One region of the Bacteroides sp. AF39-11AC genome, then DNA from elsewhere that is predicted to be linked to it. Evidence: riboswitches for the same ligand, from Rfam matches in the RefSeq annotation. Region 1 holds a riboswitch; the other holds the start of a gene.

Region 1 (8,154 bases):
TCCACAACAGGAAACATACCTGGAGGGGTTGCAACGTTTCTCTGCTGAACATCGCCGTCTGGAGTGGCTGTCGGTTCGTGTATTGCTGTTCACTCTATTGGGAGAGGAAAAGGAAGTTGCTTACTATCCCAGCGGAAAGCCGTATCTGGCAGATAAATCTGCATCTATCAGTATTTCTCATACACGTGGGTATGTATCGGTGATTATCGGTGAAGCCGGTAAGGAAGTGGGCATTGATATAGAACAATACGGTGAACGGGTACATAAGGTGGCGCATAAGTATATGCGTACTGATGAACCTCTGTCTTCGTATCAGGGGACCGATACCTGGGCTTTGTTGCTTCATTGGTCGGCCAAAGAAGTGATGTTTAAATGTATGAATACACCGGAGGTTGATTTCCGGGAGCATCTGCGTATTTTTCCTTTTACGGTTACTGAAAAAGGAGCCTTCTCAGCTGAAGAGTACAGAACGCCGGAACAGCGTAAATTTGAAATTCGCTATATGTTGCATCCGGACTTTGTGCTGACCTGGCAAGTCGATTAATTTTAAAAACATGATACTATGAAACTACAACGCTATTTCTGTATTCTTCTTCTCTGCTTGCCTGTGCTGGTTTATGCACAGTCGGATAAAACTGTTACGGTCAGCTATGAACGGTCTGCCAAGGAGGAAGTGACTTTCTATGCCGAAACTCAGTCGCACACGCCTTATACGGTATCTATGACTTTTTCCCGGTTGAGTAATACTACCTCTTCTGAAGGAGAGATTTATGATGCCGTTATCCATTATGGCAAAACACGTCTGCTGACTTTGCGTCCGACTACGGAAAATGTTTCGATTGGATTCTCATATCGTTATACCTATAAAAAGGGAAATAACCGCTTGAAGACGGATACCAGTTTTGTGTATCTCTTCCCTCTGGCACAAGGGAAGGTAGTCCGTGTGAATAAGATGGTGTCTTTAGAGAAATTCCTTGGGAAGGAAGGGGAGAAACGTGTTACAGGTCTCGGCTTTTCCACGACTGTCGGAGATACAATTTTTGCTGCCCGTGGCGGACTCGTGACGGAAGTTGTTGATAACTCCGCTTCCACTTCCGAAAATACATCGTTTCATTCGACGGAAAATTATCTGGAGGTTTTCCATAAGGACGGGACTTTTGCCCGTTACAAATTATTTCAGAATGGAGGGATCTTTGTCTCTCCGGGTGAAAAGGTGATTCCGGGACAGCCGCTTGGCATCATTGGCGGGGAAAACTACAAGCAGGGTTCCCACTTACGTTTTAGTATTTATTGTCCCGATCAGCCGGATTACTCGTATGTACCTGATTTTTGTCTTTCTCCCGAGGAAACAGGCAAACCTGAAGAGCGGGTGATGTATAAGTCTTGGCATCCTACCGCAATTGTCATACAGGAGATGAATAAAAAAGAGAAGAAGAAATTTCTGTCAAAGGAATGAATCGTTGACAAAAAGATAGTAAAATGCTTGTTTGTTTCTATTTAAATGCTTATATTCGACCCGTTGAATAATTTATATGGGTCTTTTTGTTAACTAAATGTCAAAATAATAAGCAAGCACTATGGAATTACCTTTTGCAGAGTCTTGGAAAATTAAAATGGTGGAGCCCATTCGGAAGAGTACCCGCCGGGAACGTGAACAATGGCTGAAAGAAGCCCATTACAATGTGTTCCAGCTGAAATCCGAACAAGTATATATCGATTTGATTACCGACTCCGGTACGGGAGCAATGAGCGATCGCCAATGGGCGGCGATGATGCTGGGCGACGAAAGTTATGCGGGTGCCTCCTCTTTCTTCAACTTGAAAGAAGTAATCACTCGTCTGACTGGTTTTGAATATGTCATTCCCACCCACCAGGGGCGTGCTGCCGAGAATGTCCTTTTCTCCTATCTGGTGCACGAGGGGGATATCGTTCCGGGCAACTCTCACTTTGATACCACAAAGGGGCATATTGAGGGCCGGAAGGCCATTGCTTTGGATTGTACTATTGATGAAGCGAAAAATACCCAGTTGGAAATACCTTTTAAAGGCAATGTAGATCCAGTGAAACTGGAAAAAGCGTTGCAGGAGCATGGTGACCGTATACCGTTTATCATCGTTACCATTACGAACAACACGGCCGGCGGACAGCCCGTATCCATGCAGAACCTTCGTGAAGTCCGTGCTCTTGCGGATAAGTATAATAAACCTGTATTGTTTGACTCCGCGCGTTTCGCAGAAAACGCTTACTTCATCAAAATGCGTGAAGAGGGCTACAGTGGTAAAACGATAAAGGAAATTACTAAAGAAATGTTTGATCTGGCTGACGGTATGACTATGAGCGCCAAGAAAGACGGTATCGTCAATATGGGAGGCTTTATTGCTACACGAAAAAAAGATTGGTACGAAGGTGCCAAAGGCTTTTGCGTGCAATATGAAGGGTATCTTACTTACGGTGGTATGAATGGTCGTGACATGAATGCACTTGCCACAGGGCTGGATGAGAATACGGAATTTGATAATCTGGAAACCCGCATCCGGCAGGTGGAATATCTGGCAAAGAAGTTGGATGAATATGGTATTCCTTATCAGCGTCCTGCAGGCGGACATGCCATTTTTGTGGATGCAACGAAGGTGCTGACGCATGTACCGAAGAATGAATTTCCGGCACAGACTCTAACGGTTGAGCTATATCTTGAAGCTGGTATCAGAGGATGTGAAATCGGCTATATCCTGGCGGACCGTGATCCGGTTACCCGTGAGAACCGTTTTACCGGATTGGATTTATTGCGCCTGGCTATTCCCCGCCGCGTCTATACGGATAATCACATGAATGTGATAGCGGTGGCGCTGAAAAATGTTTTTGACCGTCGTGAAAGCATTACAAATGGAGTCCGCATTGCTTGGGAGGCTCCCCTGATGCGTCATTTCACTGTTCAATTGGAACGTACATAATCACTTTCTTTTTCATAATATCAATGAGGTTGCCCGGGTTCATAGGTTGAAGGGGTAACCTCATTTCTTTTATTTATCTTCTTTCTCGTTATTCATTCTGTAACTTAATGCTCCCGACGGGCATTTCTTGATTTGAGCAATCAATTCTTCCGTCGTTGCGTTTTCAGCCGTTATCCACGGTTTTTCTTTCGGATGATACACATTCGGAAGGGTCTTGGTACAAATGCCTGCATGTTGGCACAGTCCGGGTTGCCAGATAATGGTCACTTCCCCGTTCGTATATTCTTTCTTTATATTCATAACTGTTTATTATTGAATGTGAATACCTTTCATTACAATTCTTTTCCATTCAGGATGTTTGTGAATGTATCCCGCTACAAACGGGCAGAGAGGTACTAATCTAAGTCCTTGTTTTTCTATATCTTTTAATGTTTTTTCTACTAACTGGCTGCCGATGCCTTTACCACCCAGTTGAGTGGGCACTTCGGTGTGTGTCAGGTAAATCTCTCCATTCGTTGATTTCATGTACTCAATCTTTGGAGTATATTTCTCGACATGGAACTCATATTGGTGACGTTCTTCATTGTCGATCAGTTCATAATCTGCTTCCATAACTCTTCGTATTAATCGTTTACTGTATGTTATAACATACGGATAATAAAATTTGTTTTGGGAAAGCTACAGAATAAAATGTCCGGGCGAAATCCCTTCGACCGGACACCATTCAAATAAACTTGGCAGAGTTTATTGTTCCTTACTTTCTTTGAAGCAGAGTGGATGAATGAAATGATGGGACGATTTGCCCGTTTCATTAGACTCAACGCTTTTTCCTCGAAAGCAGTGATAAAAACAGTGCATGGCAGGTCTTCTGACTTGTTTCTGTTGCCAGGCGCCTTCCCGGAAGCGGACTTCCAGTGGCTATTGGTAGTTTGCCTGCAACCTATCATGAAACTTACAGCAGCGGGACTGTTCAGGATTTGCACCTGATTCCCTTTTAATTACCGTCTCCGAACAAAGACAGTAAACCAATGCATTGCAAAGATAAGGAAAAAAGTGATTAGTGGTTAGTGATAAGTGATTATTTTTCCTTTGCCAGTGTGAATACGAATTCCAATCCGCCACCCTGGTTGTTCTTGGCCGAAATGGTACCTCCATGGATGATTACCGAGTTCTTTACGATAGCCAATCCCAATCCTGTGCCACCCAGTTTGCGTGAACGTCCTTTATCTACCCGGTAGAAGCGTTCGAATAAGCGGTTCAGATGTTCGGGAGAGACACCTACGCCGGTATCGGCAAAACTGAAATAGTAGAAATTCTCGTCCTCGCGGAAACAGCTGATGTTGATACATATATCCGTGCCTGCATAGGCAATGGCATTGTCCATCAGGTTGCGGAAAATGGAGTATAGCAGGGAGTAGTTTCCCCGTAGTTGTATCTTCGGCTTTAGGGAGTTGACTACGGTGATATGCTTTTCTTCCAGTTCCAGGGCTACCTCGTTTATAATATTGCCTACCAGCAGACTGATGTCTACTTTCTCCATGTCGATCATGTTGGCGGCTTCGTCCATACGCGTTAATACGGAGATGTCGCGTAGCAGTCGGCTCAACCGGTTGCTTTGGGCGTAGCATCGCTCCAGGAATGTCTGCATCTTCTCCCGGGAAATGTTTTCATTGTTGACGATGGTTTCCAGATATCCCTGTATGCTGCTGACCGGGGTCTTCAGTTCATGTGCGATGTTCTGCGTCAGCTGGCGTTTCAGGCGGATCTGCTCTTCTTCCTGGGTGACGTCGTTGATGGATATCTCGAAGCTTAAGTCCTGGAATATGATGCATTCCACAATAAACATACGTCCATTCTTATTGATGTTGATAGACATACGCTTTTCTTCCTTTCCCGGACGCTTGGGAGTCTTGTTGATGAAATCCGTGATTTTCTGGAACTCATTGATGGAGAATATTTCCTCCGTTGTTTGCAGGTTGGAGTCCGAAATCAGGTTGCTGTACTGTGTGAACAGGTTGTTGACCAGGATTTCTTTCTTGTCTTTATTGAATACGCCCAATCCTTCATGCGAGGTTTGTAAGTGGGTGATCAGTTTCTCCCGTTCAATGTATAGCGCCTCTTTTGTTTCTCGCAATCGCTTGTATATCTGGATGATATGTTGCGAAATCTCTCCCAGTTCGTTGTGCGGAAAGGCGGATTGCATATCTGTTTCCACAGGTTCATTCTTATCGGCACGTTTGGCAAACTCACGTAGCTGATTGATGGCTGTCCCCAGTTTAGAGGTGAATTTGTAGAAGATGAATATTAATAGCAATGATACGATGACGGTAAACCAAATGTAGTGCTGGTCTGCTGCAAGGTGTCGTATAAGGTTCAGGTCATAGGGGAGGGCGGAACGTATGATGTAGCCCTCATAGAGTGTGGCAGAATAGAAATAGGGCACTCCCGTTGTTTCGGAAGTACGACGTACGTCATATCCTTTTCCTTCTGCCAGCGCCTTTTGCACTTCCGGGCGATTGATATGATTGCCCAACTTCTGATTTTCGTAGCTGTCATATAATACGTCACCCTGTACATCAACTACCGTAATACGTAGATCCTGTTTGATGTACTTTTGCAGGTACTGTTCCAAGGTTCTATCCCATAAGCTGTCCGGGATGTGGGCAAGCTCCTGGTGCAACCGTTCATTATAGTCCTGTAGCTGTATATCCAGCAGATCTATCTTATATTCTTTTTCACGCTGGTATTGATATGCCAGGAAGCATCCGGCAAATACCAGAAACAGTGAAATGACCGAAAGAAACAACTTCCGGCTGAACGACAGGAAATGTGTGGTATTATTCAGCTTCGAAGCAGTATCCATATCCTAAGCGAGTTACGATGCATTTACCATAAATACCTATTTTCTTACGCAAACGGGTGATATTCACATCAATGGTGCGGTCCAGTACATAGACCTCGTCGCTCCATATCCGTGCCAGTATATCTTCGCGGGAGAATACGCGTCCTTTGCTCTGGAGGAGTAAAAGTAATATCTCAAATTCCTTTTTGGTGAGAGGGGCTTCTTCCCCGTCGATACTTACTTTCTTTTTCACAATATCAATGACTAACGTTTTGTAGCTGATTTGTTCAGGTGCCCGTTCGGGTTCTCCTTGTTGGGTGCGGCGCAATACAGCTTTGACGCGTGCAATGACTTCACGCAGCGAGAAAGGTTTGGAGATGTAGTCATCGGCCCCCAGATTGAAACCGGTTACCGTATCATTTTCCGTGTCCTTGGCGGTGATGAATATAATAGGTACCTGAGCGGTCTGCTTATCTTTCTTCAGTAAGCTGGCCATTTTGAAACCGGATATTTCTCCCATCATCACGTCCAGCAGCAACAGGTTGTAGCTACCGATATCCATTTTCAACGCCTCTTCGGCAGAGTTGGCCATATCCACTTCATACCCTTCATTTTCAAGGTTGAATTTCAGGATCTCGCAAAGGTCCTCTTCATCGTCTACAACTAAAATACGATAATCGTTCATTGCTTTTTCTAATTAATATGAGGTATTCAAAACAAATTCTCCTACCACAAAGTTATACTTTATTTCTTTTCAGCGACAAAGGTGCGGTGTTTTTGTTACGGGAAAGTGAAACACGTGTTACAATTTGGTTACATTTTTGCTTTTACAGGATGAAAATAGAAATTCAATCCAATGCAAAGAAACAAAAAAATGATAGTTGTATAGCAGGGAATGAAGATATGGTAAATTCGGTTGAAATATATATTTTACGATAATAAACCGAATTTGCTATGAGAAAGAACCAATTATACAGCGAAGAGGAAATGAGGGGAGAATATTCTTAAAAATGACTCTCAAGAAAAAAATGTGGAGCAAAATGTGGAGCGGACTTTTAAATCTGGCATGAAGTGTGAGAAATCCGAGGATTTTTCAGTAAATTTGTATTTAAGATAAACATATAATAATATGAAGGAATTGGCAAGTATTGATTTTCAGCGTCATAAATGGCGTATTTCTATCTTGACGGGTCTGTTGGTGATTGTTGTGGCAGGTTCCTTTTGGCTGAATACAGCTCCGTTCCGTTCCGGTTTTGAGATAACGGATGAGTTGGGAGGCAACATCTTTCCTTCCAGCATTCTTTCTGTAGCGACGACGGATGCGCAAGTCATAGTTCCGGCTGATTCCTTATATGTAGGTAATTCTAAATCCTGTATTTCTATCCGGATTCGTTCGGGGAAGGCGTATAGCAGGGTACGTATTGAAGTTTCTGAAACTCCGTTCTTTTCCCGTTCCGTATCAGAGTTTGTGTTGGCTAAACCACGGACGGAATATACGATTTATCCCGATATTATCTGGAATTACGAAGCGCTGAAGAATAATAACCAGGCGGAACCGGTTAGTGTGGCTGTAAAGGTAGAAATGAATGATAAGGATTTGGGGCAGCGGGTTCGTACTTTTTCTGTCCGCAGCATTAATGAGTGCTTGTTGGGGTATGTTACGAATGGGACTAAGTTTCATGATACAGGAATTTTCTTTGCGGCATACGTTAATGAGGAGAATCCGATGATTGACAAATTGTTGCGTGAAGCACTGAATACACGCATTGTCAATCGTTTCTTGGGCTATCAGGGTGGCAATGCTGAAGTGGTGGACAAGCAAGTCTATGCTTTATGGAATGTGCTTCAAAAGCGTAATTTCCGTTACAGTTCCGTTTCCAATACCAGTTTGTCCAGTAATGTAGTCTTTTCCCAGCGGGTCCGTACGTTCGATGATGCACTGGAGTCTTCGCAGATTAACTGTGTGGATGGTAGCGTGCTGTTTGCTTCCTTGCTTCGTGCCATTAATATAGAACCTATATTGGTTCGTACTCCGGGACACATGTTTGTGGGGTATTATACGGATGCCGGTCGCAAGAATATGAACTTCCTTGAAACTACTATGATTGGAGATGTGGATCTGGATGATTTCTTTCCGGATGAGAAGCTGGATTCAACGATGGTAGGTAAATCACAGAATCAAATGTCACGGCTAACATTCGATAAGTCTAAGCAATACGCTAATAATAAGTATAAGCAAAATGAAGAAGGAATACATTCCGGGAAATTGAATTACATGTTTTTGGAGATTTCTAAGGATGTGAGAAGGAAGATACAGCCTATTGGAAAATAAGCAAAACTTGTTGAATGAATGTGCAATTT
Region 2 (8,154 bases), on a different contig from region 1:
TCGTAAAAAGGAACCCGGTTGGTATTACATCCGTAGATGTTCCGTTCCTTGAAAGCACGGAAACCTGCATAAGGGGCAAACTCTTTTTCCAGTTCCTTGTATGTTTTATCTATGGGTTGGTTATAGCGTATCAGCCAGAAATCCGTTTGTTGACCTTTCTCAAAGATAACTTCGAAAGGATAGGGGAGTGAGCCGCTATGTGTATCTTCTCTGAAAATATAGTTGGCACCTGCATCAGCGTATAGCCTGGCAATGGTGCTGTTGCCACCCGGAGTGTACCAGGTAGAGCTTGTTTTCAAATCACACATCACGGAGGGAGCAAAGGAGATGGACTTTACTAATTCCTGCAAATCCTTATAGCTTCTTTCTACCGAAGCAAACATAGCATCTGCTTCCGCTTTTTTACCAAATAACAGACCGTAGAAACGCATCCATTCGGCACGTCCCAATGAAGAGGTTTCCATATAATCGGCACATTCAATGATGGGTACATTCAACTTTTCCACACGCCCGTATCCGCCGCTGTTTTCAAAAGGAGAAAGTAGGATGGCATCGGGGTGCAGGTCTATGATTCTTTCGATATTGGGGTTCATTCCATCACCTACATCGGTGATGGTTCCGTTTTGGCATCCTTCCTCGATTTCCGGTAGTTTGATGTACTTCAGGTCGCATACGCCACCGATACTATTTAAGGCACCGAGGTCCTTCAGCAAGCTGCAATGAACGGATGAGTAGATGACTGCTTTACTAAGTGGAGTGCGGACAAGAGTTCCTTGAGGCAGTTCTTGGGGTAACGGCTGTTTTTTGTCTACTAATATATAGGTATGCAATATCTTTGCCGTATCCCAGGGATTGCGTAGCTGCGCAACGGTATAATCTTCGTAATCTACCAAAGAAAGATTCGAAGAATAGCGCAGTGGGATGGTGTCTCCTTGTGCAGAACCGGAAGTAGTGCTGCTCTTTCCGCCGCAGGCGGAAAGAAGTAACACTGTCACCCAAAGGAGTATAAAGAAAGAAATTTGTTTCATTATAAGAAAATCATTTTGTTAGGGTTGATACCTCCACAATCAAACTTTTCAGCAAAAGTTCCATCTTTCTTAAAACGGTAAATATCACCATTGGAAACATAGTCAGAAGTACTGATATAGAATTCTCCCGTTTCAGGGTCGATATTAAAACCATATATACTTGATGATAACAATTCCTGAGGGGCATTCTTTAAGAAATTTCCTTCAGTAAGTTTATGTGCTTTTGTATTGTAAGTGGAAAAACTATGTTCGTATCCGTCACTTTTCCAGTCAGAATAAATGAGATAAATCGTATCATCATGTTCTGCAAAAGCTGATGCTACTGCTATTGATTCTACAGTATCATCTGATTTTATGCGCTGGAAAGTGTAGCCTTCACCCAATACATTGGTCCAGATACCCCATGATAAAAGGTAGACTTCATCATTTGATTCAAGTATGCGATTGGGATTTTTTACAACGGGTATATCTTTCTCTTTTTTGAAAGTATTCAGGTCGATTACAGAAACATCTGTTCCTTCCCCATATCCGGAATTCGCTACATATAGTTTGCCTTCATTTTCAACAATCTGTTCCGGGTTGGCATTGACGTCGACATAAGCTTCTATTTTCATAGTGCGAGAATCAATACGTGCAACCTTTCCGCTCCAAAGTGTAACGTAGATTTTGCCGTCTTTAGCTGCCATGTATCGTGGTTGACCATCAGAACTACTGAATGAAAGGCGTGCTTCTTCCACTGCTGCGGCGTTCAGTTTCAGCAATAGGCTTGAGCCGGACACAATGACATAAATATTGTCCTCATATTCTAATATATCCTGGCCAGTGTCTCCCAACTGTTTTTCATTTTGCTTAAAATAGATGTTGGCAATAAAATTATTATTGCTGTCATTAGCATCTTTATTAGGGGCATAAAAGGCAATGCCTGCATTGTTGTTATCAGCTTTTCCTTCATTCAGGATGAACATTCGTCGTTGTGGTAATTCTACTTTAGTACCTTCATCGTTCCATGGGTCATCGTCATCATCGCTACAAGAGGTGAATGTTACAGAGATTGCGAGCATACAAAGAGTACTGAATAATAAGCTTCTTACTTTCATGTTTTGTTTTTTTAGATTGTAATTAATTAAAAAAGTATGCTACCCGTTATCCGAAATGAACGTCCCGGCATTGGGTAATATTTGATAATATCATATTGTTTATTTGTCAGGTTTATTAGTTCGGCCTGGAGGCGAAGTCTGCATTTTCTCAGTTGGAATGCGCGGGATGCTGACAGGGTATGCTCCGTATATCCATCAATGCGATTTTCCTGTATGTTCTGTGGCAGGCTGTATCGGTCGCTCACACAAGTTAAGGCATAACCTATATTTATCCAGGAGGTTTCTGCAAGTATGGAAGCATTGCCACTATGTAGAGGGGTATAAGGAATCTGGTCTTTATAATTCTTACTGCTTGATGAAGTTACGTCAATAGCTTTCTGATAGGTATAATTGCCTGTTATTGATAAATCAATGTTACGGTGAATAGGGATAGAGGTACGTAAAGTTATATCTGCCCCGGTGATATGTACTTTCCCAAAATTCATCATCTTCCAGACATAAGTGGTAGGTAGGGCGACAATTTTATCATTTACTTCATTATAATATCCATCAACGGTCAGCATTACGTAATTAGTGAAAGAGAATGGAGTGCCGCTCCAAGTAATACCTACATTGTATTCGCGTGCCTTTTCAGGGCGTAGGTCAGTATTGCCCATACGCTGATAATAAAGGTCATTGAAAGTTGGTACGCGGAAAGTGTCTTTGTACATTAATCGCAGAAATAGGGAGTGCTTCTTCCAGGGGCGATATATAAATGAAAGGGCAGGACTGAAACGAGAACGATTATCAGGACGTTTACCTGATTTCACATCCTCGGCAATCAGCGTATGTACTAATGTTCCTGTGGCTGTAAGTCCTTTCCATTGATAGCGTAAATTAAATGCAGATAGCCATGTATATCGTGTGGGATTAGGATTGTTGGGCAAATTATTATCCAGTGTATTAAGTACAAGGTCATTTGCCCATGAAGTAGAAAATGTACTGCAAGGCTGCCATTGTATAGTAGCTGATAGATAATATTCTTGCTGCTTGTTAATGTCTGTTTGTTTGCCTCCTTCATATTTCACGTCCGTGTCTTCATATTTATTCCACGAATAGTTATATTTAGCTTGACCTTGCAAGGTCCATTCCGAAGTGATCTCTTTTAGGTATCGGGCTTGTATGAAGATATTTCTGTCCCATAAACGTTCATTGGCTCGATCATTGTAGAGAATTACTGAACCCGGCAATCCACGTTCCGAATCGAAATAATATGCTTTTATGTTCAGTTGGCTGCTATCTCTCAATGTGTGAAACAGGTTAGCTTCTGTGTGCCATGATTTTATATCAGTATTTTTTCTTTTTTCATTCGTAGTATATTTGCCGTTTATTAATTTAAAAGGATAATTACCATCTGCTCGTAGGTAATTCCCATTAAAGGTATAACAGGTTCGTTGTGCTATACGTTGCCCCCATGTGAGAGAAGGATTTACTAAGCCAAAGGATCCACTTTTTATTTGTCCTTTGAAAGTGTATGCTTTGTCTGTTCCTTCTAAAGGATTTTTGCTATAGATGGACAGTATTCCTGCTGAAGCGAAAAGCCGTGCAGGTTGCAGCAAATCATGGTTTTGCCCAACAGACAGAGATAGCATGTCTATATCATCCAATGCGAAACGTCCTATATCTATTTGTCCCGCTTGGGTATTGCTCACAGCCACTCCGTCGTAGGCTACTGCTGTGTGTGTAGCACCAAGGCTTCGGACGGAAACAGTCTTTAATCCTCCTATGCCACCGTAATCTTTTACATTGGCTCCGGCAAAACGGCGAACAGCATCAGCTATATTCTGAAGTCCGAGGTTTTCCAATTCGTTCTTTTCAAGTACTTGTATGGGCATCGCTACAGATATGCGCTGTGGTACACGCCGACCTTTTATTCCCACTTCCGGAATGGTATGCACCTTTCCGGTAATGGAATCTCCTACCTGTTGCGCTTGCAGATTAATGCAGAGCAACGGTATAAGACAACATAAACAGAATCGTAGCCACATATACCGGCATAGATTATCTCTTATCATAAGTAGAATGCTATAAAACTATATACACCTCATGCCCTTTCCTCGAAGGCATAAGTAATGATGGTTTTGCAGGTCTTCTGACTTACTCCGGATTTGCCGCCTTCCCGCCATACGAATATTGGCAGTGGCACAAGTGATTGGTAAATCCTTTAATATGAGTTCACAGCAGCGGGACTGTTTGGGAGTCACACCCAATTCCCTTTTCATGGAGTATACCGAAAGGCATCCTCCAACAAAACCGGGAGCAAAGATAGGAAAGATTTATGTTTTATTTGTGATGTAGTGCAGTATTTTATAAATTTATGCATTTATTCTAACAGAGTAACTTAATGGAAAACTAATATTATAATGCTTATGCTAAAGAAAACTATTGCTGCACTAAGCCTACTCAGTATCCTTGCAGCCTGTCAGAATGATGAGAATCCTTCTCAACTGGAACCTAAACCACGTCAAGACATCAATCTTACCCGTGCGGAACAAGATTTTATGGACAAAGGTACAGACTTTGCTTTCCGTTTCTTCGATCAGGTGTGCAGTACCGAAAAAGAAAAACCGAATGTTTTTGTGTCTCCATTGAGTGCATCACTTTGCTTATCCATGATTACGAATGGGGCTACTGATAATACGCTTGCTGAGATGCAGGATGTATTAGGATTCCCTGCTACTACTTTCTCTCTTGATGATCTGAACAACTATAATCAAAAATTAACTTCGGCTTTGTTGAATCTGGACAATACGACTCAACTCGGAATAGCTAATTCTATCTGGATAAAGGAAGGTTTTAAGGTGTACGACTCTTTTGTTGATGTGAATAAGAAAATGTACGATGCCCAGGTGCAAGAACTTGATTTCACATCTCCGACAGCCAAAGATGTGATAAATCAATGGTGCGCCAATAAGACTAATAATTGTATAAAGGAGGTTATTCAGGAAATACCTGCGGATGCTCGTATGTATCTGATTAATGCACTCTATTTTAAAGGTATCTGGAAAAGCCAGTTTGATAAGTCGGCTACTGGACAGGATAACTTTACCAATGCTGACGGCAGTCAGAAGGAAGTAGCTATGATGAACCAGACCGCAACGTTCAATTACACCCAGACTGATGATTTCTCTATTGCGGAATTACCCTATGGCAATGAAGCTTTTAGTATGGTGATACTGTTGCCATCCGGAGATAAGACCTTGGATGAAAGCTTATCCGGCCTGAATTACGAAAACTGGAAACTGTGGAGTAAGAATATGACAGGAAGAGAGTTACAAATTAAACTTCCTCGTTTTAAAGTAGAATATGACAAAAAGCTGGAAGAGGACATGATAGCTATGGGGATGAAAGATGCTTTCGATGCTCGTAAAGCAAAGTTTGCCAATATGTCCGGTGCAGAGCTATATATCGGTCTTTTACAACAATTCACCTATATAAATGTGGATGAGGAAGGTACCGAAGCGGCTGCGGTTACTATAGGAGGAATGTTTGAAACTTCTGCCGGTCCGTCTTCTCCTGTTCCTTTCTTTGTGAATCGTCCTTTTGCTTTTATGATTAAGGAAAAGAGTACGGGAGCCATCTTATTTATGGGAAAGATTACGAAACTATAGTTGTATTTCCAACCTTATATTCTTAGAAATCAGATCAACCTTGTATTTCTTCTTGAACAATGCCTTTGCCCGCTGTATAGAGGTATCATTGCTTGGATGCCGGCTACTAACAATTATCGCTGTCCTTTGTAAACTTGCAGAAGATGACAATTGCTTAATAGTTGCTTCTAATTGTTCAATCGCATGAGGTCGGCGACAGAGTCTATCTGGTCAGCTATAATTAGACGATATTCCTCATCTAAGATGGATACCACTTTGCCATTTTCTATTTTGTATGCTCCTACGTTTTCAAAGTTTAGGATACATTCTTTCGGTACGAGTTTATATATTTCTTCTGCTTTAGACGGGTTGCTAATTAACGCATTGTGGGCTTCTATCAGATTATTGAATGCTGATAAAAGATATGGACTATGAGTGGTCAAAGTGACTTTTGAACATTTGCGGACTATTTGCTGAAGCAGTTTTACCTGAGTCTGAGGGAAGAGATTGAGTTCTGGTTCTTCTATTACAAACCGATTATACTCTTTTTCATCAACAGCATAGTCAAGTACCATTAATAGTGGTATGACAGACTGGATTCCTGAAGAAGCATCTTTAAAGGGGATTGTTTTGCGACTCTCTTTCAGATATAGAGTTTCGTTTGATTTATCGGTCTGAAATAACATATCAAAAATAGAGATGTTATAATTCGGATATTTATTCTTTGCTTTCTCATAGATAGAGGCAAAGTTCAATAAGGTTTGGGGTATTGGGGCTTTGTTGAGCACTAATGTAGCGATGGAACGAGAGAATGTACTTACAAAGAAACGCTCTGCCGGTATGTAGAGGTTCGCTATAGTAGATATTTCTTTGGATTCTGGAACTTCACAAGCGAATCTATTATCTTCATAATATATGGTACCGCTTTCCCAAGTGAAGTGTATATAAGTATCTTCGTTAAAATAGGATGCAATGTTGTGCTCTTCAAATAAAGACAATAGACTTTGTTGAAAATCACCGATACGATTGATCGTATAACCTTCAAAAATAGTAATTAGCTTGGCTATTGTACTTTTACCGGAGCCTTGTTCTCCAATAAATATATTATAATCTTTCAAGCATATACTTGCTGATTTGATAGCACCAAAATTGCGTATAATGAGTTTCCTATCCATCTCTTGTATTGTTTTGGAACAAAGATAGAGAGATTCAAATGGATAACAAAATATTTGAAAGATAAATAGAAGACTGGAAGTTTGTTATATTCCAGTCTTCTACTGAGCTTTATAATTTACTCTTGTATATCTGTGCCATCACCTTCTGATACTGATTTTCCAGTTGAAGCAGATTCTGCTTACTTTGATAAATCACAGAAACTTCTACAAAATATTCTATCACACTGATTTGTCCACCGGTAAGGGCTTGTTTCAGCAATGCAAGATCTTGTTGTGAACTGAATGCCTCCCTGTACTCCTGGATGGAAGTCTGCAATGATTGTGCTTCGCTGTATAGCTTTGCCAAGGTTGCTTCGGCTTGGAAAGCAGCGTTCTCTTTCTGATAATCGAGGTTCAGAGATTGCGCTTTGGCTATTTTAACCTTATTGCGATTTTCAAACAGCGGGAAGGAAAAGCCTACTACAACTCCATTGAATGGAGTACCGGACTCCGTATTACGGCGATATCCAAGTTCCAATTTAGGCAACCAGCCTTGTTTGCTTGCAGATATCTGTTTGCGGGCGGCAGCACTTTCACTGCTTAATGACAGCAAAGTCTGATCGGCTGCCAACACTTCCGAACGTAACTGTTCATAGTTGGTAGGAAGAAGCGGCAATGGATAGTCGCTAATGGAGCGAAAACTGCTCAGCTCATTATCTTGCAAAGACTGGTCTCCGTTGAGTGCAAGGAGAGATTTCCAGGCGTTATCAAGCGCAGTCTGATTGGCACGGAACTCTGTACGTACATTCAGTAATTCCAGATTGATCTTGTTTGTTTCCAATACATTGGCATCACCTGTTTCCAGACGTTTCTTATAGTATGCAGAGAGTTCCTCAGCCTGTTTCATACGTTCATTCAGAATCACTTGCTGATGTTGCAACATGATGATGTCGAAACAAAGCTCCTTAGCTTGCAACAACAGTTGTTGACGGAAAGCGGCAGACTGTGCATCAAGCGCACCTGTTTTGAGTCGGTTTACTTTTCCGCGTGTAGCGTATAAGGTCGGGAAATCAAAGCTCTGGGAAACAACAAGTTCACCTATTGTTTCGCTCTTATCTTCCGAACCCCACAGATGGGCATACGAGAGAGTGGGATCAGGCAAGTTGTTCTCCGACTTGTTCTCCAATTTCTGTGAAGTGATGAGTTGCGCATTGGCCTGCAACTCCTTATTGTTTGCCTCAATGCG

The links. A riboswitch is a leader RNA that binds a small molecule or an ion and turns the genes downstream of it on or off. The one in region 1 is predicted to bind cobalamin.
Region 2: linked by a shared signal. The riboswitch ahead of DW036_RS10545 (TonB-dependent siderophore receptor) and the one ahead of DW036_RS06445 (GNAT family N-acetyltransferase) in region 1 are both predicted to bind cobalamin.

Annotation. Positions count from the first base shown of each region.
Region 1 covers NZ_QROH01000003.1:185,626-193,779, reverse strand. The annotation lists gene DW036_RS06465 (4'-phosphopantetheinyl transferase superfamily protein) at 1-544, shown strand, start outside; gene DW036_RS06460 (M23 family metallopeptidase) at 563-1,456, shown strand; gene DW036_RS06455 (tryptophanase) at 1,578-2,951, shown strand; gene DW036_RS06450 ((4Fe-4S)-binding protein) at 3,021-3,251, opposite strand; gene DW036_RS06445 (GNAT family N-acetyltransferase) at 3,261-3,563, opposite strand; cobalamin riboswitch at 3,792-3,996, opposite strand; gene DW036_RS06440 (cell wall metabolism sensor histidine kinase WalK) at 4,030-5,814, opposite strand; gene DW036_RS06435 (response regulator transcription factor) at 5,789-6,478, opposite strand; gene DW036_RS06425 (hypothetical protein) at 6,923-8,125, shown strand.
Region 2 covers NZ_QROH01000004.1:538,013-546,166, forward strand. The annotation lists gene DW036_RS10535 (ABC transporter substrate-binding protein) at 1-1,028, opposite strand, end outside; gene DW036_RS10540 (YncE family protein) at 1,028-2,125, opposite strand; gene DW036_RS10545 (TonB-dependent siderophore receptor) at 2,152-4,179, opposite strand; cobalamin riboswitch at 4,229-4,432, opposite strand; gene DW036_RS10550 (serpin family protein) at 4,534-5,775, shown strand; gene DW036_RS10555 (AAA family ATPase) at 5,943-6,929, opposite strand; gene DW036_RS10560 (TolC family protein) at 7,039-8,154, opposite strand, start outside.